DNA from 3 places in the Clostridium sp. Marseille-QA1073 genome. Region 2 is predicted to be linked to each of the others. Evidence: predicted binding sites of a transcription regulator. Region 2 holds the regulator's gene; each other region holds the start of a gene.
The links. Region 2 encodes NrdR, which represses ribonucleotide reductase genes. Its sites were predicted from a motif close to CACNANATNTNGTG; they were not measured.

Region 1: nrdD (anaerobic ribonucleoside-triphosphate reductase) is a predicted target of NrdR. The motif match lies at 6,146-6,159, and genes of this name have one in related genera.
Region 3: ACY1IQ_RS10985 (vitamin B12-dependent ribonucleotide reductase) is a predicted target of NrdR. The motif match lies at 3,885-3,898, and genes of this name have one in related genera.

The regions. Positions count from the first base shown of each region.
Region 1 covers NZ_JBSVQM010000011.1:94,336-102,594, reverse strand. The annotation lists gene nrdG (anaerobic ribonucleoside-triphosphate reductase activating protein) at 233-745, opposite strand; gene ACY1IQ_RS11780 (ABC transporter ATP-binding protein) at 871-2,583, opposite strand; gene ACY1IQ_RS11775 (ArsR/SmtB family transcription factor) at 2,779-3,858, opposite strand; gene nrdD (anaerobic ribonucleoside-triphosphate reductase) at 4,005-6,128, opposite strand; gene ACY1IQ_RS11765 (cold-shock protein) at 6,466-6,666, shown strand; gene ACY1IQ_RS11760 (GGDEF domain-containing protein) at 6,889-7,935, opposite strand; gene ACY1IQ_RS11755 (hypothetical protein) at 8,218-8,259, shown strand, end outside.
Region 2 covers NZ_JBSVQM010000001.1:253,236-261,494, forward strand. The annotation lists gene ACY1IQ_RS01090 (HAMP domain-containing sensor histidine kinase) at 1-1,416, opposite strand, end outside; gene ACY1IQ_RS01095 (response regulator) at 1,426-2,130, opposite strand; gene pgeF (peptidoglycan editing factor PgeF) at 2,144-2,863, opposite strand; gene nrdR (transcriptional regulator NrdR) at 3,014-3,469, opposite strand; gene ACY1IQ_RS01110 (YlmC/YmxH family sporulation protein) at 3,555-3,821, opposite strand; gene sigG (RNA polymerase sporulation sigma factor SigG) at 4,208-4,981, opposite strand; gene sigE (RNA polymerase sporulation sigma factor SigE) at 5,057-5,752, opposite strand; gene spoIIGA (sigma-E processing peptidase SpoIIGA) at 5,798-6,601, opposite strand; gene ftsZ (cell division protein FtsZ) at 7,014-8,120, opposite strand; gene ftsA (cell division protein FtsA) at 8,136-8,259, opposite strand, start outside.
Region 3 covers NZ_JBSVQM010000010.1:76,446-84,704, reverse strand. The annotation lists gene ACY1IQ_RS10990 (Tn3 family transposase) at 1-332, shown strand, start outside; partial or broken gene ACY1IQ_RS10995 (transposase) at 1-9, shown strand, start outside; gene ACY1IQ_RS10985 (vitamin B12-dependent ribonucleotide reductase) at 781-3,783, opposite strand; gene ACY1IQ_RS10980 (gamma carbonic anhydrase family protein) at 4,296-4,802, shown strand; gene ACY1IQ_RS10975 (GAF domain-containing protein) at 4,971-5,477, shown strand; gene ACY1IQ_RS10970 (CvfB family protein) at 5,488-6,327, shown strand; gene ACY1IQ_RS10965 (DUF2207 domain-containing protein) at 6,554-8,259, shown strand, end outside.

The DNA.
Region 1 (8,259 bases), on a different contig from region 2:
CCTTAATTTTATTTCTTACTAAAAATTGTATATTATAGATGCACATTTTGTAAAGCTAAATTATATCTATATATTATGTAAAATGACATGCTACTATTACAATCATCTAACATATTTTTAGGTTTTGATTATCTTTATTCCCATATGACCTTTGCATAAGTACATTAGGAATAAACGAATATACCTAAATCTATAATTAACAATTACAACTCTTAAACTAAATATATAACTTTTAGTATCCTTCTAATATAACAGCTTCTCCTTTTGATAAGCTTCTTTTTACATCCACTATTCTTTGATTTGATGATCCTCTATACTTTAAATTATCATTCTTTTTACTAATATCAAATTTTCCATCTACAAGGACATCAATATTTTCAATTAATTCTTTCAATCCTACTTTTTTATCACTATTTTTTAAAATTTCTTCAAAGGTATATCCTGTATAACACCATATATCTTTATTTAATTTCTTAACTTCCTTAGCTATTTGTGAAAAAGCCTCTGCTTGTTCTACAGGATCTCCTCCACTAAAGGTAACTCCTTTAATTAATGGATTTTTCTTTATATCATTAATAATATTATCAATATTAAAAGCTTGACCATCATTAAAGCTATGAGTATGAGTATTAAAACATCCTTTACAATTATGCATACATCCTTGAGCAAATAAAACTCGTCTCATACCTGGTCCATTAGTTAAACTTTCATGTATTATTCCTGCTAATTTCACTGTTTTATTCATTTAATCACCTATATACTTATAATTTCTTTTTCCAAATTATTTATATAATTCATCAAAATATGCTAATATTATTTTATCATAAATATATGAGAAAAATCCGTGACTAAATTTATTTCTGGCTTCTTTTATATAATTTCTTTTTCTTCATATTCACCTTGGGATATATAATAAAGTCCGTAAAAGTATCTTTTTAATTGTAGTAGTTCATAGAAATTTCCCTGTTCAACTATTTCTCCATTTTTTATCACTATTATTTCATCATATTCTTTTAATATGTTTCCCCAAAGCCTATGAGTTACAACAACTGAAGTTATATCTTTCATAGCTACAAGAGTTTTTTCTATATCATAAGCCGTTTTATTGTCTAAGGAAGAAGTAGCTTCATCTAATAACATTATTGGTGTATTTTTAATAACTGCTCTTGCAATTGATATTCTCTGTTTTTCACCACTAGATAACAGGTTACCATTCTCTCCAAGCTCACTATTAAATCCATCTTTTAATCTAAGCAATAATGAATTTAATCCTGATATCTCAACAGCTCTATTTATTTCACTATCACTATAACTTCCAAATAGTGTTATATTATCTTTGAGGCTAGCATCAAAGATGAATACATTTTGTTGAATTATTCCTTCCAATTTATAAAGATTTTCACTGCTTATATTTTCTAGTTCTATTCCATCTACTAATATATTTCCACTGTAGTTTTCATAGTACTTCAATAATAATTTTAATATAGTAGATTTTCCTCCACCACTAGCCCCTACTATTGCGTATTTTTTGCCCTTTTTAAGACATAGATTGATACTATTTAACACTTTTCTTTCTTTATCATAACTAAAACTAATGTTATCAAACACTATTTTATTATTAAACTGAGTTTTCTCTATTAATAATTTATTTTCTCCTATATCTTCACTAAGCTTTTCAATCTTAGCTGAAATATCCTTTAAAGACTTAATTTTATTTATATATTGTATACTCATCATAATTGGTTGAGTTATATTATTTGATAATTGAACACAAGCAAACATTGTTCCTATGGTAATTTTTCCTTTTATGCATAAATATGAGCCAATTCCAAATACCACTGTAAATATTCCATAAGCCATAAAAATTGCTATTCCTCCTACCAGTGTTTCAAAAATATTAAACTTATTTTTTTTAGTTTCTGCATCATTATTATATTTGTTATACTCTTCTATCATTCTCTTTTCAACATTAAAACTTTTTATCACATCAAATCCTAGAAGTATATCTTTAACCTTTGAAATAAACGCTCCTTGACTATTAGAATACTCACTTCTGTATTTACTTAACTTTTCCCCAAATATTTGTGGTAATAAAAAACTTAAAATTCCTAATAAAAAAACTGATATGGTTATTTCTATGCTTAAAGTTACCATACTTACTACTGCTAATATAAATCCAAAGATTACTCGTATAATTTCAAATATACTAGTAAAATAATCATTTTCCATTAAAGACACATCACTTGATAATATAGAAATATATTTTCCGCTATTATCAACATTAAAATCTTTTATATCTTTTTTAAGAATATTAGAAAATATGTCCATCTTTAAAAATATCATAGTCTTTTTAATATAATAATGCTGTACATTTTTTCCTATAATACTCATTAAAGAATTTAGAATAAAATATCCTACCATTACTATAACAATAAATTTATAACCTTCTATATCTCCCATCTGTGCCACATCTGTAATATACTTAAAGATAAAAGCTATAGAAACATCAATTGCCCTCACCAAAATCGCCATAATAGCAGTAATAACAAACAAGCTCTTATACCTAAACAAATACTTTTTCATAAAAACCCCCCTTTTTAGATATTAATCTAATATACATTTAGATATACATCATGATAATATTATACTAATTTAATTAGATATTTGTCTATATATTCATTAGGTTTTTATCTAATGAATATATTAATTTTTTCATAAAAAAATAATCATGATGACAGTTATATTTCATCATGATTATTTTTAATTTAAGTTCCTATTCTAATCCAACTTGAATTGATTATTAAGATATTTGATTGTATTTTTTAACGTCTCTTTATTTAATTTATAATATACTTTTCCCTCTTGTTTATCCATTAATACTATTTCAGCTAAAAATAATTGAGACATATGATGAGAAACTGTAGCAGTTGTAAGTTTTAATCTTTCAGCAATTTCCATTCCATACATTTCTCTTTCCATTAATAATTTTATAATATTAAATTTACTTTTATCAGAAATCACTTTTAAGATTAAATTATATTTGTCATATTCATCATTGTCTTTTAATCTTTTTAAAACAGAATCTTCATATTTAAAACCTATTCCCAAAAAAATAGTTTTATCATCTACCATATTATAATTAATAGAACAAAATCCTATGTATAATGGATAGATATATATTTTTTCAAACTGTTTATAAGGAATTACTTTAGATAGATTATTTAAATATTCTATACCTTCCTCTTCTATTTTTTCTTTTAAATATTTATTAAATTTTTCTCTAATTTTATCTAAATTTTTATAGTACTTTTCAAATATGGGTTTATATAATCTTAAAAAATTGCAAAGCTCTAAAGCATATTTCTTAGGTTCATCTATAAATAAAAATAAATTCCACTTTTCTTCTGGAGTATAGGATAACTTTTTAATATATTCTATAATATCACGTTTACTTGAGCAAATTTCTTTATATTTTTCATTTACTAAATTAGAGTTACCTATGATTGAATGTAAAATAACTTTAATTAAATTTTTTGTTAACTCTTCTTCTCCCTTTTTTTCTATATCCATTAATACTTCATTAAAATTATCTATTCTATGTTCTTCATACCCTAAAGTTGCCCCTCCTATGCTCACAAGCTGAGTACCATTATTATAATCATGAAAAAAGAACCTTAGCTTTTCTCTATCTAATTCCTTCCACTTGCCTACATTTTCTATAAATCTAACTATGTCCTTATCTAATTCTATTCCATATTCATTAATAATTTTATGCATTAAATTCATATTTTCTAACATATATAGACTAAAAACTAAATCCTCAAATTTTCCTATAGCTTCATCAAATATAATTTTCATATTTTCTCCTCATTTAAATCTGTTATACAAATTATACATCAAATCTAGAAAGCTAAAAATAAATCTTTGCTTTTAGCTCTTAACATATATTTTATTCCTTAATGCTAATAATTAAAAGTACCAAGAAACATCCTTGGTACTTTTAGCTATTTATTATCTATATTATAAACTTTTTTATGATTTTCTGTATGAGAAATTCTATCTTCTCTCTCATGATATTTTCCCGGCCCAAATCTTTCATCTAGGCTTAGATACCCTGTTACTCTAGATACACCTTGAATGTTTGTACTTCCACAAGTTGTGCATTCAAACTTTTCACTATCCAAATAAGTACCACATTCTCTACAATATTTTATATGAAAATTAATTCCTAAATAACTTATATTGGTATTTTCATAGGCATACTTAATTATATCCATTATATTGTCACCATTTGGATAATCATCAACCTCTAAATAACTTATATGACCTGAATTACAAAGTTTATGATATGGTGCTTCTATATGAATTTTATCTATTATAGATATTGGGAATCCTACAGGTACATGATAACTATTTGTATAATACTCTTTATCCGTTACTCCCTCTATTTCTCCAAATATCTTTTTATCTTGTAGTATAAATCTTCCACTTAATCCTTCTGCTGGTGTTGCATAACAACCCCAATTTAAACTAGTTTCCTTAGTTAATTTATCTGTAAAGTTTCTTATAAAAGTTATTATTTCAACTCCTAGTGCTCTTGAAGCTTCATCCTCTCCATGATGTTTTCCAGTTAAAGCCACTAAAGTTTCTGCAAGTCCTATAAAACCTATAGCAAAGGTACCTTGCTTTAATATTGGTTCAATTGAATCATCTTGTGATAATCCTTCTGATCCTTTTAATAGTCCTTGACCTGCAACAAAAGGTAAATCCTTTATTTTAAGTTTTTTAAGTACATTATATCTATGCATTAACGCTTCACTTGCTTGCTCTAATCTATTTTCTAGTAATGAAAAGAACCTTTTCACATCACCTTTCGCAAGTATTCCAACTCTTGGAAGGTTTATTGTAGTTGGGGCTATATTTCCTCTACCTTTTGTTCCTGGTTCCCCATTACAATTACTCATTACATAAGTTCTGCATCCCATAGTTGCCGGAACTATTCCTTGATCATAATAAACTTTATTAAAATCAGAGTCTATATTCATGAAAGTAGGATTCATTCTTTTACTGGCTACCTCGCATGCAAGCTTAAATAGATAGAAATATGGATCATTCTCTTCTCTATTTACACCTTTTTTAACTCTAAATATTATATTTGGAAATATAGGTTGCTCCCCACGACCTAATCCTTTTTCGTATTCTTTTAAGAATATTTCACATATAAGTGCTGCATCTTTGCTTTGAGGTATTCCTATATTCATGGAAGAAAACGGAACTTGACTACCTGCTCTAGAATGCATTGTATTCAGATTATAAACAACTCCCTGCATGGATTGCTCTATTATTCTTCTTAATTTTTTTTCTACTGCTTCTTCTAATATATCTTCTGGTATTCCTAACTCTTTTAATTCTGTTCTTATTTCTTCTCTTGTTGGTTCTACAAAAGCAGCTAAGTCATTATCAAAATCTGCATGGGATTGTCCTCCAAACATATCGTTTTGAGTAGATTGAAGTAATATACAAGAAAGTTCTGCTGCCGAATCTATACGTTTAGCCTTTCTTAAATAACCATATCCAGTATTAAAACCTCTTTCTAAAATTTCTTTAGTAGGGATATGCAAGCAGTTTATAGTTAAATTATAACTATCTAAATCGTGGTAGTATAAATCTCCATTTTCATGGGCTTTTGATAGGTGCTTAGGCATAGTAGATAAGTTATACCATTTATTAGATTCACTAGCTATTCTAAGTAGTTTAGAACTAAAATTGTTTCCAACATTAGCATTGTCTCTATCAGTTTCTACTCCTATTCTTTCTATAGCTTTCATCAAATCAGATTTTATTTCTCTAATCCTAGTTCTTTCTTTTCTATAGTTTCCATAAGCAACACCTATAGGCTTATGACCATTCTCAAGTAAAGTACTCTGTACTATATTTTGAATTTCTTCTACTGTTAATTCTTCTACATTTAAATTCTCTATTCTTTTTATTATCTTTTGAGTTAACTCTATTTTTTCACTTTCTAGTAAATTATAAGATATTTCATCTGCTGATCCTTTAATAGCATTGGTTATCTTAACAGAGTTAAATTCAACCTTTCTACCATCTCGCTTAACAACATATAGCATAAATTACCCCCCTAAAACACAACATATTGCACTCGGATAATTATACTCTACTAAAAAAATTATATCAATTTATAAAAATATCTATGAAAATGGACTATGGTTTATTAATTACATTTAACTTGTAATTATTCCTTTTTTCATGTGAACATCATAATTGACATAAAGATTTATTTAAAATATCTACTAGTCTAAAGTATAAAACTCTCTAAAAATGCTCAAGATATATCTATAATGAGAATTTAATGTTAATTATGACCATATTAAGTTTAAACTTTATTATTTAATAAATATGGTAAAATTATAACAATTGAAATTTTTTTATTCAGGAGGAATTTAGATGAAAACAGGGACAGTTAAATGGTTTAACGCTGAAAAGGGATTTGGTTTTCTATCAGTTGAAGGCGAGGAAGATGTATTTGTTCATTTCTCTGCAATTCAACGAGAAGGATACAAAACTTTAGAAGAAGGTGACAAAGTACAATTTGAAGTTGTAGAAGGTTCTAGAGGACCTCAAGCAGCTAATGTTATTAAGTTATAATTTAGCTTATATAATTAAATACTCTTATTTCTTTATAAATAGCTACACCCTTCACATTATTATGAAGGGTGTTTATAACTTAAGTAATATTTAAGAATTAGTTAGTCAGTATACTAATCTAGTTTCATCACACTTAATCATTAAACTTAATGATAACTTGGAGCCTCTAAATCTGTGTGATGCAAAATATAACCTCATCTCTGACTAGTTATTTTTATAGTACTAAACTATTTCTTTATTAAATTTTTTATTCTTATACATCTTTTTATCTGCATTACAAATTATAGTCTTAAAATCATATTTTTCTCCTCCAGCTATTTCAAAGATTCCGTAGCTGAAATCTAAAGTATAGTCTTGTTCTCTATGATTTTTACATATCTCTCTTAAATCTTCCATAATTTCAATTGCCTCATCTTCTCTACACTTATCTAATAATATTAAAAATTCATCTCCGCCTAGCCTACCATATAAATTATTGCTATTGATATGAGACTTTAATGCTTGAGAAAATCTTATCAATAACTCATCACCTATAGTATGTCCATAGTTATCATTAACATATTTAAAATTATTAATATCTATAAAAATTATAGAGCTTCTATAGTTCTTATTATGAAATTCGTTAAGATAATATTCTATTATCTGTTCCAAATAGCCTCTACTATAAAGACAAGTCAGGCTATCATAAGTTGCTTTTTCTCTTAATTCTCCTTGAATTAAATGACTTCTAACTGCTAATCTAAATTCATTTAGTATATATTTTACTGTTCGTATATCTTCACTTGAAAAAGCCTCTTCTATAACAGTACTATCTAAATTTAATATTGCAGTTAAAACTCCATCTAAATATATAGGTGCACTTAAAGTATTGTGTATATTTAAAGATTCCGTTGAAATAAGCATATACTTTTTTGAAGGCTCCATATAAACTTCATTAAATTTTTTAGGATTTTTTATTATTGCAATATCCTTAAAATTATTTATTTCATGAAGGTATATTTCCTCTTTTTTTAATATTATTTTTTTTAAATCATCAGAATATCCATAAAGAGATATAAACTTAAATTCACTTCTATCTTCTGTTATTTTAAGTAAGCTGCCTTTAGACGCCTTAGGTACCAGTTTTATAGCTGTATTTAATATTAAATCATAAACCTCTTTTTCATTTTTAAGTGAAATTATTTTTTCACTAACAGCATATAAAACTTCTTTTCTTTTTTCTCTTTCTCTTAAGCTTTTTTTGTAGCTATATATTATACAACCCTCCATAACACATATTAATATCAGTACCCCAGTCAATGTTACTAGTAAATTATTTGTCAACATATTAACCCCACTTTTTAACATATATGTTTATTCTTAATTATACAGAATAATTGTGAATATTTGCTATAAAAAAGATAAAAATAATATATAAATATCTATTTTTTAGAAAAGTAATTCTAAATTTATATTTATACAAAACTTTCGTAAATCTTCTTATATATCTTCAAACTAAGTCTATTTATTAGTCTAATATAAAATTTATAATACAGTTGAAAGGATGATTTAATGTTTGGCAAAGTAATAGATATGAATAATACGGATGCATTT
Region 2 (8,259 bases):
ATACTTAATTGCATTATCAACTAAATTAATAAGCATTTGCTTAAATTTATCACTATCCCCAACTAGATTAGGAACATTTTCGCCTTTTATTACAATATTTAAATTTTTCTTCTCTCCTACATTCCTCATAAGAGCATCAACATGAGAGATTATTCTATTTACATCAACTATTTCTTTTTTAAAGTCTTTTTGTAATTCAATATCAGAGAGAATCAATATGTCAGATATAAGCCTAGTAAGTCTATCAGCTTCCTCTTCAATTATATCTAAAAATTTATCTCTAGTTTCTATATCATCAACATATCTTAAAGTTTCTGTAAATCCTTTAATAGAAGTTAAAGGAGTTTTTAATTCATGAGAAACATTAGCTACAAATTCCGTTCTGACATTTTCTAATTTCTTAACATCTGTCACATCCTGTATTACAGCTACTTTACCAATATGATAACTTCTATTTATAATATCTGCAGTTCTAACTCTTAAATATGCTTCCTTAGGATAATCTATTTTAACTTCTTTATAATTGTCATCTACATTATTAAAAATCATACTTATATCAAAATTCTTGGATATTGTGTTTATATTTTTACCTATAACATCTTCATTAATCCCAAAAATTTTTTCCGTATAGGCATTAACTATGATTATATTATCATTAATATCTATAGCAATAACTCCACTATCCATACTCTGAAGTATAGCAGATAATCTGTTTTGTTTTTCTTTAACTTCATTTAAACTATACTCTAGCTTATTTGCCATTTTATTAAAACTTGTACCTAACTGGCCTATTTCATCCTTAGAAGTCACTTTAACTCTTCTATCCAATTCACCTTGTGCTATCATAGAAGTAGTATTTTCTAAGTCCATAATAGGTTTTACGATTATATAAGACAACTTTGAGGAAACCCATATAGTAATTAGAAGTATAACTCCTACTGCTGTTACATAGGTGAATATATATGTTTTATCCTCACCATTAATTCCTTTAACTGGTTGGGAAGTCCTTATAATGTAATTATCAAACTTTGATGCATAATAAATAGTATCTACTTCTAAACTTTTACTAGCTCTTACTCCATAACCTTCACCGCTAACTAATGCGTCTTTAAATTCTAATCTTTCTTTATGATTTTCTAAATTATTTTTATCTACTTTAGAATCAAACTTTACATTTCCTTCTAAGTCTAATATTGTAACTCTTATATTTAAATCATCAAGTTTTTTAAACAATGCTTTATTATTATCAGTTTCATTAACTTTAATAAACTCCATTATAATTCCATTGTAGTTTTTTAAATTTTCTTTTATATTTTCCTGTCTTTGATAATTTAATATGCTTATAAATAAGAACGTCACAAATCCGAAAATAAATATCATTGAAGATAAGATATAAAACATTAATTTTTTCTTCATGGGATTATTTTACTCACTTCCCTCAGAATAATTGAATTTGTATCCTATTCCTCTTATTGTTTGAATAAACACAGGATTTTTATCATTATTCTCAATCTTTTGTCTTAAATGCCTTACATGAACATCTACAGTTCTAGTTTCCCCTACATACTCATATCCCCATATTTTATCCAAAAGAAAATCTCTAGTCATAACTCTTCCACGATTTTTAATAAGTATTTCTAAAAGTTCAAATTCTTTTAAGGTGAGTTCTACCTTTTCTCCATTTCTCTTTACTTCATGTTTTTCAAAATCTATAACTATATCACCAAATTTAAAATTGTTATCTTCATATTTTACTACAGTTCTTCTAAGAATAGCTTTAACCCTTGCCATAAGCTCTCTAACAGAAAAAGGCTTTGTTATATAATCATCCGCTCCAAGTTCTAATCCTAATATTTTATCTAATTCCTCACTCTTTGCAGTAATCATTATGATTGGCATAGAAGATATGATTGGTTCCTTTCTAATTTCCTTACAAACTTCAAGTCCATCCATTCCTGGAAGCATTAAATCTAACAAAAGTAGATCAGGCATTTTTTCCTTTGCAATTTTTAAGCCTAAGTCTCCAGTACTAGCTGTCAGAACTTTATATCCATTTTTCTCAAGATTAAATTTTATAAGTTCAACTATATGTTCCTCATCATCTACTACTAAAATCTTTTTTTCTGCCATAAGTTTTCCTCCATTATTCAATATATACAAAAGAAAATAATCTTCCCTCTTTTTCATGTTCTTTTCTATAGGAATATAACTCGTATTCATTATTACAATAAGTACATATATCTGTAGAATAAATATTATCTTTTTTAATATTTAAATTCGTAAGCTGTACCCGTATACATTCTTGTAAGTTTAAATATCGTCCATTATTTATATTTTCATATTTATAAATAGGAAGAGCCTTAAATTTTTCTATCAACTCTTCACTTACCTCATAACAGCATTCTTTATTATGGGGACCTATATATACTTTTAAGTTCTCTTCATTACAGTGATATTTTTCAATAATTTTTTCTATAGCTTTTGTAACAATAAGATTAAATGTGCCTTTCCATCCACTGTGTATTGCAGCTACTACTTTCTTTTTATTATCTACAATTATTACAGGTACACAATCTGCAGTGAAAACTCCTATTGCTGTTTTATTTTTAGAGGTTATAATTCCATCTCCATCTAAATCAGTTATATTGTCATTTTCATAAATATGAATTATATCACTGTGAATTTGATTTAAATAAACAACTTCATCTAATTTAAATAAACTTTTTAGATTATTTAAATTATTTTGTCCTTCTTTTGTTCTTTTATTAAAGTTTAAATTATTTTTTGATGTTGAAAAAACTATATTTATATTTTCTTCTTTATATGTTACAAATTCATAGTCACTAATATTTAGCTTTGCCATGTTGTTCCTCCTAATTTCTACTTTGATAATATCACTTAACGTAATATACTGTAATAGTTTCCTCTATTTTTTAACTTGTATTTAACATAAAATTTTCAGATTTCATCTAAAACTTTACATAGAAAAAAAGTAAAATACTTTTTAAGTATTCTACTTATGACTCATAAGATTTCTAATTTCATGCATAAAAGTATTTATGTCTTCAAATTGCCTGTATACAGAAGCAAACCTAACATAAGCAACTTCATCTATAGTTTTTAACTTCTCTAATACCATTTCCCCTATATCTTCTGAGCTAATTTCTGTAATCATTTTATTATTTAAAGATTTTTCTATATCATTGGTGATATTTTCAATTACAGCTCTAGATACCGGTCTTTTTTGACAAGCAATAACTAATCCCCTTATTATTTTATCTCTGTTGAAAAACTCTCTATTTAAATCCCTTTTAATGACTAACACCGGAATATCTTCTATCTTCTCATAGGTGGTATATCGTTTGTTACAGCGAAGACATTCTCTTCTTCTTCTTATTGCAACATTATCATCAGTGGATCTTGAGTCAACTACTTTACTTTCTTCACCGCTACAAAATGGACATTTCACTTCTCTTCACTACCTTTTTAAAGAATTTTATATAGTTAATTATACACATATTTTGATAAAATTCCATAAAAAAATAAAATATCTCTTATTCTTCCATTATATCTATATATCCTTCTCCATCAACTAATATTACATCAATACCTATTTTTCTAATATTTTCCCAAGGAATTTCAATATCATTATTTTTATTAAACCATCCACCTTTTTCTTGAGAAGGTATTACAATTGATAATACTCTATAAACTTCACAGTCTATTTTTAAATCTTTTATATATCCAAGTTTTGATCCTGAATTTATATCTATAACTTCCATCATCTTTAAACTATTTATTGCATACATTGTATTTTCCATAATATCCTCCCGCATTTTTTCTCTATGCTAATATATATTTTAAAGTAAAATATATATTCTTATGAATCTAAAATAATTAATTAAAGATATTTTTATAAATAAATATATTAATTTCATTAACTCTTACATAAAACCAACTTATATCATAATTGTAAATTTCCCATTTTAATTCTCATTGATTAAAGCTGTAAATTAAGATATTTAAAAATGTGCTATACATTAATTTCTAAAATAATATATGCAAAACTTATTAATCGGTTATTTTTGAATATGCTTTATTTTAAGAGGCTTGTACTTAAAAACTGCTTAATTTTTAGTATTTGCAGATTTTATGAAACTTTTGATAATATTCTTTAATAAGAAAAAATAGAGCCTATATAGGCTCTTTAAACATATTTTCTCATATGCTTTAATGCTGTCTTTTCTAATCGTGATACCTGTGCTTGAGAAATACCTATCTCATCTGCTACCTCCATTTGAGTTCTTCCATCAAAAAATCTTAAATTTAATATTAACTTTTCTCTATCACTTAATTTTTTCATAGCTTCTTTTATAGATATATTTTCAAGCCAACTATCATCTAAATTCTTGTTATCACTAATTTGATCCATAACATAGATAGCATCTCCACCATCATGATAAATTGGTTCAAATAAAGAAACTGGATCTTGAATAGCATCAAGTGCAAAAACTACTTCTTCTCTTGATACTTGAAGCTCTTTTGCTATTTGTGAAACAGTAGGTTCTTTATTATCCTTATTAACTAATCTATCCCTAACTTGAAGTGCTTTATATGCAATATCTCTAAGTGATCTACTAACTCTTATAGAGTTATTATCTCTTAAATATCTCCTTATTTCACCAATAATCATTGGAACAGCATAAGTAGAAAACTTAACGTTTTGGCTTAAATCAAAATTGTCAATGGCTTTTATTAATCCTATACATCCTACTTGAAATAAATCGTCAACATTTTCTCCCCTATTGTTAAAACGTTGAATAACGCTAAGCACCAGTCTTAAATTTCCTTTTATAAATTTTTCTCTGGATTCTTCATCTCCATCCTTCATTTTTAAAAGCAATTCCTTCATTTCTTTTTCCTTTAAAACTGGTAGTTTTGACGTGTTTACCCCACATATTTCTACTTTGTTTATCATCATAAGGTCACCATTCCCTTCAGAGTAATTGCATTTTAATTATCTCCTGATGTGATGACTTTTATACTAAGGACAACTTTACAACATTTTATTAATTTCTTTTTTTAATCTTTTAATAATTCTTTTTTCTAATCTAGAAATATATGATTGTGATATACCAAGTATATCTGCTACTTCTTTTTGAGTTTTTTCTGCATATCCATTAAGACCAAATCTTAACTCAACAATTTCTTTTTCTCTATCATTTAATTTTTCCATTGCCAAAACCAATAATTGCTTGTCAACCTCATCTTCAATAAGGTTGTAAACTACATCACTTTCAGTACCTAATATATCCGATAATAAAAGTTCATTTCCATCCCAGTCAATATTTAGTGGTTCATAAAATGATATTTCTGTCTTGATTTTACTATTTCTCCTTAAATACATAAGTATTTCATTTTCGATACATCTTGAAGCATATGTAGCAAGCTTAATCTTCTTTTCAGGATCAAATGTATTTACAGCTTTAATAAGCCCTATAGTACCTACAGAAATTAAATCTTCTACGTTCACTCCTGTATTTTCAAACTTTCTAGCAATGTATACAACTAGTCTTAGGTTTCTTTCTATAAGTGTAGCTCTAATGCTTTCGTCTCCTAAAACTAAATCCTGTACTAACTTATCTTCCTCTTCCTTAGTAAGTGGTGGGGGTAATGCATCATTTCCTCCTATATAATAAACCTTTTTATAAAAGATTTTTATTTTGCCTAACAAGTTGCTCAATCCACTTATTAATTTGTTAAAAAAGACTTTAATTTTCACTTAAATACCCCCCGATCAAATTATTATGCCTCTTGGCAATAGTGCATTATAGTCATTGTATTTACTAAGTTTATTATCACAAAAAGCTATAATTGCATCTTTTAAAATTATATTTTCATCAAAGATAATACTAACACTATCAGGCTTAAATCCTTCCAGCTTTCCATCTTTCCCGTTTACCACCGAATAACCTATCGCATATTTTGCATAACTGTTTAATTCCAATTCCTTTAATGCATCTTTTTCTACTATAATTACTGGTAAATTAGTAATAGGCTCTCTTAATTCATTACCTGTATCTAAAAATCCTTTAACACTTAATTTTTGATTATTAACAGAAATATCAATAGTATAAATATAGTTATATAATATTTTTCTATCTTTTATGTATACTACAACTCTATTAATAATTAAGTATAGAATCATTATAGATAATGCTAATTTTTTATAATTAAAATTAAACATAGAATGAGTAAACAATAAATTAGGATTATTGTTTAGTGAAAAGTAATAGGTAGTTCCCGCAAGCAACATAGAATAAAGTATATAAATTAAAGTACCTTTAATGCAAATTAATTTGCTTTCTTTTCTTAAGCAAATTATTATCATTATAAAAGCAATGATTACATTAACTAATTTACTTTTAAGAAACATAAGTCTTGGAATAAGCATTACCAAAACATACAAACTTCCAAAAGCTGCTGCAATGATCTCTTTTGTAAACTTTGTTTTCTTCTTTATAGTTTGAAGAGTAATACATAAGATGAATAAATTAACTAAAAAATTTTCAAATAAAATTTCATCCAAATAAACAACCAAAATTATTCCTCCTCTAAGGAATATTATACATGTAATAGAGTATAAAATTTGTAAAATTTTACCTGTATTTTTGAAATTATTCATTTTTTTTTACGTCAAATTATGATTATTTTCCCAAATAATTTTTATATACATAAATTTAAATATTTTAATATTTAAATTTATGTTATTTAATTACTGATCATGAAAACTTCATTTTTATGGAATTAAAAATTGAAAATGTATAATTTATAGAAAGTTCCCTTTATATTAAAGAAGTTTTAAATTAATTTATTTTTGAGTCATATTGTATTTTTCTATAAAAAAACTAGCAATATAATTGCTAGTTAAAAAAATTAATTTAATTAAATTTAGAAATAATATGTTATTTTGAAAAAAGAAAAGCAAATGTAATTTTACATTTGCCTTAAAATTATCTGTTTGTATTTCTTCTTAACCATGTCGGTACTGAATAATTTTCTTCTTCATATTTCTCTTCTGTTGCTGCTACTTCCTCTTTAGGTACATTTCTTGAAGGAACTATTGTATCAGCCTTTAAATGATTAGTTGTATTTTGAGGAACTTTATCACATTCAAATCCAGTTGCTATAACAGTTATTCTTATTTCTTCTTTTAAATTTTCATCAATAACCGCACCAAATATAATGTTTGCATCTGGGTCTGCAGCTTCTTGAACTATTTGTGCAGCTTCACTAATTTCTAATAATGATAGATCAGCTCCTCCAGTAACATTTAATAGCACCCCTGTTGCGCCAACAATTGAAGTTTCAAGAAGAGGACTTGATATTGCTTCTTTTGCAGCTTCTTGAGCTCTATTATCACCTCTACCTGCACCTACACCCATGTGAGCTAATCCTTTATCTAACATTATTGTACTAATATCAGCAAAGTCCAAGTTTATAAGTCCTGGTATAGTAATAAGATCTGATATACCCTGAACACCTTGTCTTAATACATCATCTGCTTTCTTAAATGATTCAACTAATGTAGTTTTCTTATCCACCATGCTCAGCAATCTTTCATTTGGTATTGTCACTAAAGTATCTACTGATTCCTTTAATGCTTTAATTCCAGTTTCAGCATGGATCATTCTTTTTCTACCTTCAAATATAAATGGTTTAGTAATAACTCCTACTGTCAATATTCCCATTGACTTAGCAATTTCTGCTACTACTGGTGCAGCACCAGTACCTGTACCACCACCCATACCAGCAGTAATAAATACCATGTCTGCACCTTTTAGCGCTTGTACAATCTCTTCTTTGCTTTCTTCTGCTGCTTTTCTTCCAATTTCAGGATTGGCACCTGCACCTAATCCTCTAGTAAGCTTCTCACCTAATTGAATTTTTTGCGATGCTTTTGATAAAGCTAATGCTTGCTTGTCTGTATTTATTCCTATAAACTCTACGTTTTTAAGTCCTTCTTCAATCATTCTATTTACAGCGTTGTTTCCTCCGCCTCCACATCCAATTACCTTTATCTGGCATAAATCTCTGTCTTGAACATCAAAATCTAGCACAATACTACCTCCTCATTAGAAAAAATCTGATAAAAACGATTTTATTTTGGATGAAAATGTCTCTTTTACACTCCTATTTGACTTCTTATCATTTAAGTTTTTTGGTTTGTTATTCTCTTCTACCTTTTCTATAACTTTC
Region 3 (8,259 bases), on a different contig from region 2:
TGGTTTTAAAATGGTTCTTCTCTGGAGGAGAAGGCATTATATGTGAAAATGATTCTGATGGACAAAATAAGATTATAAAATATAATGAATTATTAGCAAATGCAGTTATACTTCACAATGTAATTGACATAAATATTGCACTTGAAAAATTAGCTGCTGAAGGTGTGATTGTAATCAAAGAGGATATTAAGTCTTTGATCCCATATATGACAGCGCATATTAAAAGATTTGGAGAGTACATTATAGATTTAAATGAAATTCCTGATTCAATACATGAGATAGATATTAATAAAATTATAGAACCGGTAAATTTATGTAATTTTTTGTCATAAAGTTACCGGCTTTTACACATATCTCGGCTTCCACCCTAGTTCGGAGCAAGAATTAGTGGGCTTACACTAGTATTATGGAGATAAGCAATATAGTTAAAATATTGTTTAATACCGCAGATATAGCTCCTTAGCATACTGCACCTCAGGGGCTTCACCAATGGAGAATTCAAAATTGACAATTCAAAATTAAGGCTGAAATTATTTTTTAGCAAAATAATTTCTTTGAATATGTTTCTAACTAGCAATTATATTGCTAGTTATGTGGAGAGCATTGTTCAACGTTACAGATAAATAATTGTAAATTTCTCAGCGGTAGCTGAGAAATATCCACAATTGTCCATAGTCCATTGTCAATTTTCAATTGTTGAAGGGTGGAAATTAATGCTGAGAAATATCCATAATTGTGCATTATGAATTAGAAAAAGGAGTTCAACGAACTCCTTTTTTATTAGCTGCATCCTGTAGTAGTACCGCAATCTTGGCAAACTTTACAAGTACCATTCTTCACTAGTCTAGTGCTTGAGCAGTGAGAACAAACTTCGGAGTATATTCTTTCACCAGTAGTTAAATTATCATTCACTACTAAACTACTAGATATTTCACTTTGAGCAGCAAAATAGTTTCTTTTGCTTATCATCATTATATCTTCACTATCAGGCTTTACTTGGCAGCGAGAAAAATCTCCAAGTTCTATATCTATAACCTTACTAATTAAATCAGAAATAGAAGTTACATGCTTAATATATGGATGTTTTTGTACAAAACCATAAGGTTCATATTTTTGACCTCTTAACATTCTAGCAATATCCTGTGCAGGTACATGATATTGAAGCATAACGGAAATTGACTTTGATAGTGAGTTTAATAATCCAGTAATTATCGTTCCTTCTCTATCTGTTGTTATATAGATTTCTGTAATTGCACCTTGTTCATTTCTATTAACAGTAGTGTATATTTTAACATCCTCTATTTGCGCAGGATGAGTAGTGCCAACTCTTATGCCTTCAGGCTTCTCACGGGTTGAAATATTGGAATTTTTTTGTAATTCTTTAGCCTTTTCCAATAATTGAGCATAAGTTAAATCTTCAAGAGTAAGCTTTCTTTCAGAATTTAGAGTTGTATTTAATGGTTGGCTAGCTTTACATCCATCTCTATATAATGAAATTCCTTTCACTCCTAATTTCCAAGAATTAACAACAACATTCTTAAAATCATCTACTGTTGCATTCTTAGGCAAATTAACTGTTTTAGAAACAGCACCAGAAATCATAGGAGTTATACTTGCCATCATAAGAACGTGCCCCATAGGTCCTATAAATCTATTTCCACTTCCGCATTTGTTTGCAGTATCAAATATAGGAAGATGTTCTTCTTTAAGATGAGGTGCACCTTCAATTTTTCCATCTACAATTTTTTCATATTCTAAGCCATCTTCATCAACTATTTCTTTTCTTAGGATATAATCAATTATATCTTTGATTTCATTTTCATTATAACCTAGATTTTCAAGAGAAGCTTCTATAACTGGATTTACAATAGTCATAAATCCACCACCAGATAACTTTTTATATATAAAGTGAGAGAAATAAGGTTCAATAGATGTAGCTCCACAATCCATTGCAAAGGAGATAGTTCCTGTTGGTGCAATAACAGATACCTGAGAATTTCTATAACCATATACTTCTCCAAAGGATATAGCTTTAACCCAAAGCTCTTTTAAGGCTTTGCTTATATAATCTAATCCGTTATTAGTCAATATTTCATGATTTATTTCTACAGGAGTATAGTCTAAACCTTCATATTCAGAATCTATAGCTTTAGCTACTCTTGCATGATTTCTTATAACTCTTAACATATAATTTTTATTTATTTCATACTTCTCAAAAGCTCCTAATTTTTTAGCCATAAGTGCTGAAGTGATATAAGAGCTAGCTGTTAATATACCTATAATACTAGCAGAAAAGCTTCGAGATTCTTCAGAATCATATGGGTAACCCATAACCATAAGTAGTGAAGCTAAATTAGAAATTCCAAGTCCAGTAGATCTAAATAAATATGTTTTTCTAGCTATATCTTCTGTAGGAAATTGTCCCCAATGTATAGAAGCTTCAAGTGCTAATTGTACAAGTTTCACTAAATGAATATAACCTTCTAAATCAAAAACTTTATTTTTAACATCATAAAATTTATATACGTTTATTGATGCAAGATTACAGGAAGTGTCATCTAAGAAAGCATATTCTCCACAGGGATTTGTAGAGTTTATTCTATTATATTTTGCACCATATAAACCATCTTCTCCAGCGGGACAAGTATGCCATGCATTGAAAATATCATCAAACTGAGGTGCTGGATCAGCACATTTCCAAGCAGATAAATTGAAAGAATCCCATAATTCTTTAATTCTAACAGTTTTATTTACAGAATCATCTGTTCTTCCTTTAAGTTCAATGGTCTCATCTTCATTTTCTGAAAGATTAATAACTTTTTTCATAAATTCATTGCTTAGTCTAACAGAGTTATTTCCATTTTGTCCTGATACGGTTTCATATGCTTCACCTTCAAAGGTTGCATCATATCCCATTTTACCAAGAGCCCTTACTTTATCTTCTTCTTTAGCTTTCCATTCTATAAACTCAAATATCTCGGGATGGTCAATATCTAAGGCAACCATTTTAGCAGCACGTCTTGTAGTACCACCAGATTTTATAGCACCAGCATTTCTATCAAGGCCTTTTAAAAAACTCATAACTCCAGAAGAAATTCCTCCACCAGATAATTTTTCTCCTTTTGCTCTAATGGTAGAGTAATTTGTACCTGTACCAGAACCACCTTTAAATAATTTAGTTTCTGTAACATATTGTTCAGAAATAGAATGTTCTCCAAGTAACTTATCTTCTATAGAAAGTATAAAACAAGCAGAAGCTTGAGTACGAGTATACGCATCTTTACTTTTTACTACTTTAGCTTTTTTTTCATCATAGTAGAAAGTGTCTAAACTGTCTGTATCTATATTATAGGCATGTTTTAAGCCTGTATTAAACCATTGTGGAGAATTAGGTGCATACATTTGATTTAAAAAGCAGTATGCAAGTTCATCATATAAAATTTCTTTTTCATCTTCATTATTTATAAGTCCTTCATCAACTAAGGCATCACACCAAAAGTTTACTATTCTATGAACTATCATCTTTAAGCTGTTTTCGTATCCAACTTCATTAGGTACTAATGCTTTTTTAAAATACTTAGAGGCAATTATATCACAAGCATTTTGTGAGTAATCTTTAGGAAACTCTAAATCTTTCATATCAACTAATACTGTGTTAGTTTTATAATCTTTTATAAAAACATCAACCTTTTTCCATTCAAATAAATCGTAAACTGTTAAATCCGTATTTTCCGTTAAGGCTTTTGTGTAATATCTTTTTAAAAATTTCTTAATATCGTCCATAATATAATGCTAGAAAATATATTCCTAGCATGGTCACCTCCCGTATTTAAAATCAATTAAGTCGAAATAACACTATATATAGTTATATAATAGTTTATATGCACTATATGTGGTATTATATACCAAGATTATAATTTAATCAATAAAAATTATTATATAAAAATAAGAGGAAATAATTAAAAACTTCTGAAAATAGCTTTATAGCTTTATTTTTCAGAGACTAGCTTTTTTATATAATATTAACTAAAATAATATATAAGGCATCTTCAAAAAAATAATAGACCAGTATATTAGCCTATTTTCCATCATACTGCGTTGTTAGAACCCGCCCATAGCTCCACTATGAGTAGAACCTAACGCCTTGTCTGATAAAAAATATACTAACATCTTTGATCTATTATTTTCTTTCAGATGCCTAAAGCATATGGAAAAATAATTATTAGAATGCACTAGAATTATTTCTTTAAAAATGTGTAATATTAAATTTAGAGAAAATATAAGGAGAGAGAAATATGATTAAATCATTTAAGGGAATAAATCCTAATATACATGAGAGTTGCTTTATAGCAGAAAATGCAGCTATTATAGGAAATGTAGAAATAGGAGAAAATTCGAATATATGGTATGGTACAGTTTTAAGAGGAGACATGGATTGTTTAAAAGTAGGAAAAAATACAAATATACAAGATAATAGCACTGTACATAATGATCATAATACACCAACAAAGATAGGTGATAATGTTACTATAGGTCATAATAGTATTATTCATGGATGTAATATTGGAAATAATGTTTTAATAGGAATGGGCTCTATTATACTTAATAATTCTGAAATAGGAGAAAATACTATTATAGGAGCAGGAAGTTTAGTAACTCAAGGTAAAAAAATACCATCGGGAGTACTATGCATGGGATCTCCAGCAAAAGTTGTAAGAGAGTTAACAGAAGAAGAAATTGAACATATAAAAAAATCCGCAGAAATATATGTTCAAATGGGAATAGAACATAAACAAGGATAGTAATTCACAATGCACATTTCACAATTCACAATTGTGGATAATTCTCAGCAGAGCATGAGAATTTTTAAATTGAAGAAATAAATTATTAGTTTCTTAGCATTAGCTAAGAAATGTCCTAAATTATGCATTGTGCATTTTGAATTGTGAATTGAATTTTGGGGGCATAAAATGATAAAATTAGATAGTATAAATAAAATGACAAATGAACAGAAATATAGATATATGCTAACTCTTTTAGAAGGTCAGTTAAGCAGTGAAAGTGATGTTTTAGCAAACCTTTCAAATGCATCTGCGATTATTTATGCTCTTGTAGATGAAATTAATTGGAGTGGATTTTACTTTACTAGAGGAGACGAGTTAGTTTTAGGACCTTTTCAAGGTAGACCTGCTTGTAACAGAATAGCTTTTGGAAAAGGTGTTTGCGGCACAGCAGCAGAAAATAAAGAAATAAAAAGAATTGAAAATGTACATAGATTTCCAGGACATATAGCTTGTGACTCTGCTTCTAATTCAGAAATTGTAATACCTATAATTAACGATGGGATAGTTTATGGTGTTCTTGATATAGACAGTCCAATATTTAATAGATTTACTGAATTAGAAGAAAAGTACTTAGTTAAGTTTGTAGATAAGTTAAATGAATATGTAGATTGGGAAAAATTTTTGAAGAATTAGGAGATTATACATGATAAAAATTGGAGAAATAAATAAACTAAAAGTTGTAAGGATAGCGGAAATTGGATATTATTTAGATGGAAAAACTGATAATACCTCTGATGATATTTTATTACCAACAAAGAGTGCACTAGGCAATGAACTTCAGGTTGAAGATGAAGTAGAAGCTTTTATATACAGGGATTCTAAAGATAGAATGATTGCCACTATGAAAAATCCTTTAGCACAGATAGGAGAAATTGCTTATTTAGAGGTAGTAGACAATAGCAAAATAGGTGCTTTTATAAGCATAGGACTTGAAAGGGATGTACTAGTACCTTTTAAGGAAATTAAATATAAGCTAGAAGTAGGAAAAAAATACTTGTTTTATCTATACTTAGATAAAACTAATCGTTTAGCAGCTACCACTAACATAGATAAATATCTTCATGATACAAATAGCTATAACATAGGAGAAGAGGTTGAAGGAACTATATATGGATTCCAGACTAATGGAACAGCTATGATAGCTTTAGAAAACGTTTATAGGGGAGTAATACTTAAAAATGAGTATTATAATGACCTTAAAGCAGGAGAAACCATTAAGGTTAGGGTCAAAAGATATTATGAAGAAGGTCAAGTTGGTGTAACCTCAAGAAAAAGTAGGTTAGTAGAAAAAGAAGATTTAGAAACTGTTATATTAGATTATTTAAAGAAAAATAATGGAGCAATGAAATTAAATGATAAATCATCACCAGAGGATATACAAAGCACTTTTAATACAAGCAAAAATGCTTTTAAAAGAGCTTTAGGTGGGCTTATGAAAAGAAATCTAATAATACAAGATGAAAACGGAACAAAACTAATATAAATAAGAGAAATCATCATGGCATCATGATGATTTTTCACTTTTTTAAAATTTATGAAAAATATTTATAGAGTATAAGAATCTAAATTTTCTATAAAGGATATAAAAGAGGAATTAAAAATAATTTATTGAAACTATATATAATTAGGTTTTAGGAGAAATCTTTAAATTTCAAAGAAATTTAATCTATTAAGTTATTTTTTCTAGCAATAGTGATTGAGGTGAGTAAATGAATAGCAAAAAATTAACAATAAATTTATTTAAAGTTTTTAGCTTAATGTTAATATTTATAATTTCAACCTCTATGGTTGTTTATGCCAATGACAAAAAGGTTAAAATTAATGAATTACATTCTACAGTTAATATTTTAAAGGATGGATCATTAAAGGTTGAAGAAACATTAATGATGGATTTCAGTGGAAAATTTAATGGGGCTTTTAAAGATATTTCTATAAAAGGGACAAACGGTATTAAAGATTTAAAAGTTTTTCTTATAGAAGATGATGTAGAAAAAGAATTTAAATATAGTGAAAAGGCTAAAAATGGAGATAACTTTCTTTATGAAATAGAAGAGGAAAATAAAAATTTATTTAGGATTAAATTATATATTCCATCAAGAAACGTAAAAAGAAAAATTAAGCTTAGTTATACATTATCTGACGTAACGACGTTATATAATGATGTTGGAGAGCTATATTATAATTTTTGGGATAAAGGTTATAAAAGTGAGATAGACAGCTTTAATGGAGTAATAGTGCTTCCTAAAGAGATATCAGAGAAAGATATTAAGGCATTTTTTGATACAGGGGATGGATTTCCTAAAGCTAAAATTGAAAATAATAAAATAATATTTGAAGCAACAGATATTAAAAAAGATATGTATCTTACTGGAAGAGTTTTATTTCCAAAAGATATTTTAATAAGCTCCACTAAAACTGAAAATAAAGATGGATTAACAGAAATACTACAAAAAGAAGAAAGAAAAAGGTTAGACTATGAAAAGAAAGTGGAAACTAATAAAAAGATTAAAAAAGGTGTCGATTTTCTAGTTTATATATTTTTAATTATAGGATTAACGCTTATTATTTTTTATATGAAAATTACAAAAAGAATTGTAAAAACTGAAAATCTTAATGAATTTCCAGAAAAATGTAGTCCTGCTATACTGTCAAGATTCTATAATGGAACAGTTACAACTAAAGAGTTTATAACTACCTTATTAGACTTGAATAGAAGAGGATTTATAGAGTTAGAGGACAATACAGTAGGAAAAAACGAGGATTATAAAATAATAGTCTTAGATAAGCCCTATGAGAAGCTTTTATCTCATGAACAGTATCTAATAGATTGGTTGATAGATATAAGCAATTATAATAATGAAATAACTATGAAAGAGATAGAAAGAATCGCCAAAGATAAAGAAAAAGGTATTAATTTTACGATAAGTTATCATAAATGGGTAAAAAAAGTAAATGATTTAGCGAAAGATAATAATTATTTTGATAAAAGCAATAGAAAATATGGAGTTCTATATATAACTTTATCTGTTATTGCGTTTATTATATCAATCATATCCTTAATTAATGGAAATATTATAGCTATATTATCACTTATAATTAGTGTAATTATATTTGTATTGGGCATAGGGTTAATAATAAGATTAAGCAATTACGGATATAGTGAAAAAATGAAATGGAAAAAAGTAAAAACGAGCTTTGAAGATAAAGACTTAGGTTCAATGGCTATGATGTATCCTTTAGATGAATACCTACCTTATATGATAACTTTAAATGTTAGCAGAAAAAGACTTGAAGAGTTTAGAAAGTTTGCATTGACTTCATCAATATATGCTACTAATATGTGGCTTATAAATTATCTTAACTTTGATAATTTTACAACCACAAATTCATTTATATACTATGGATCTTATGGCAT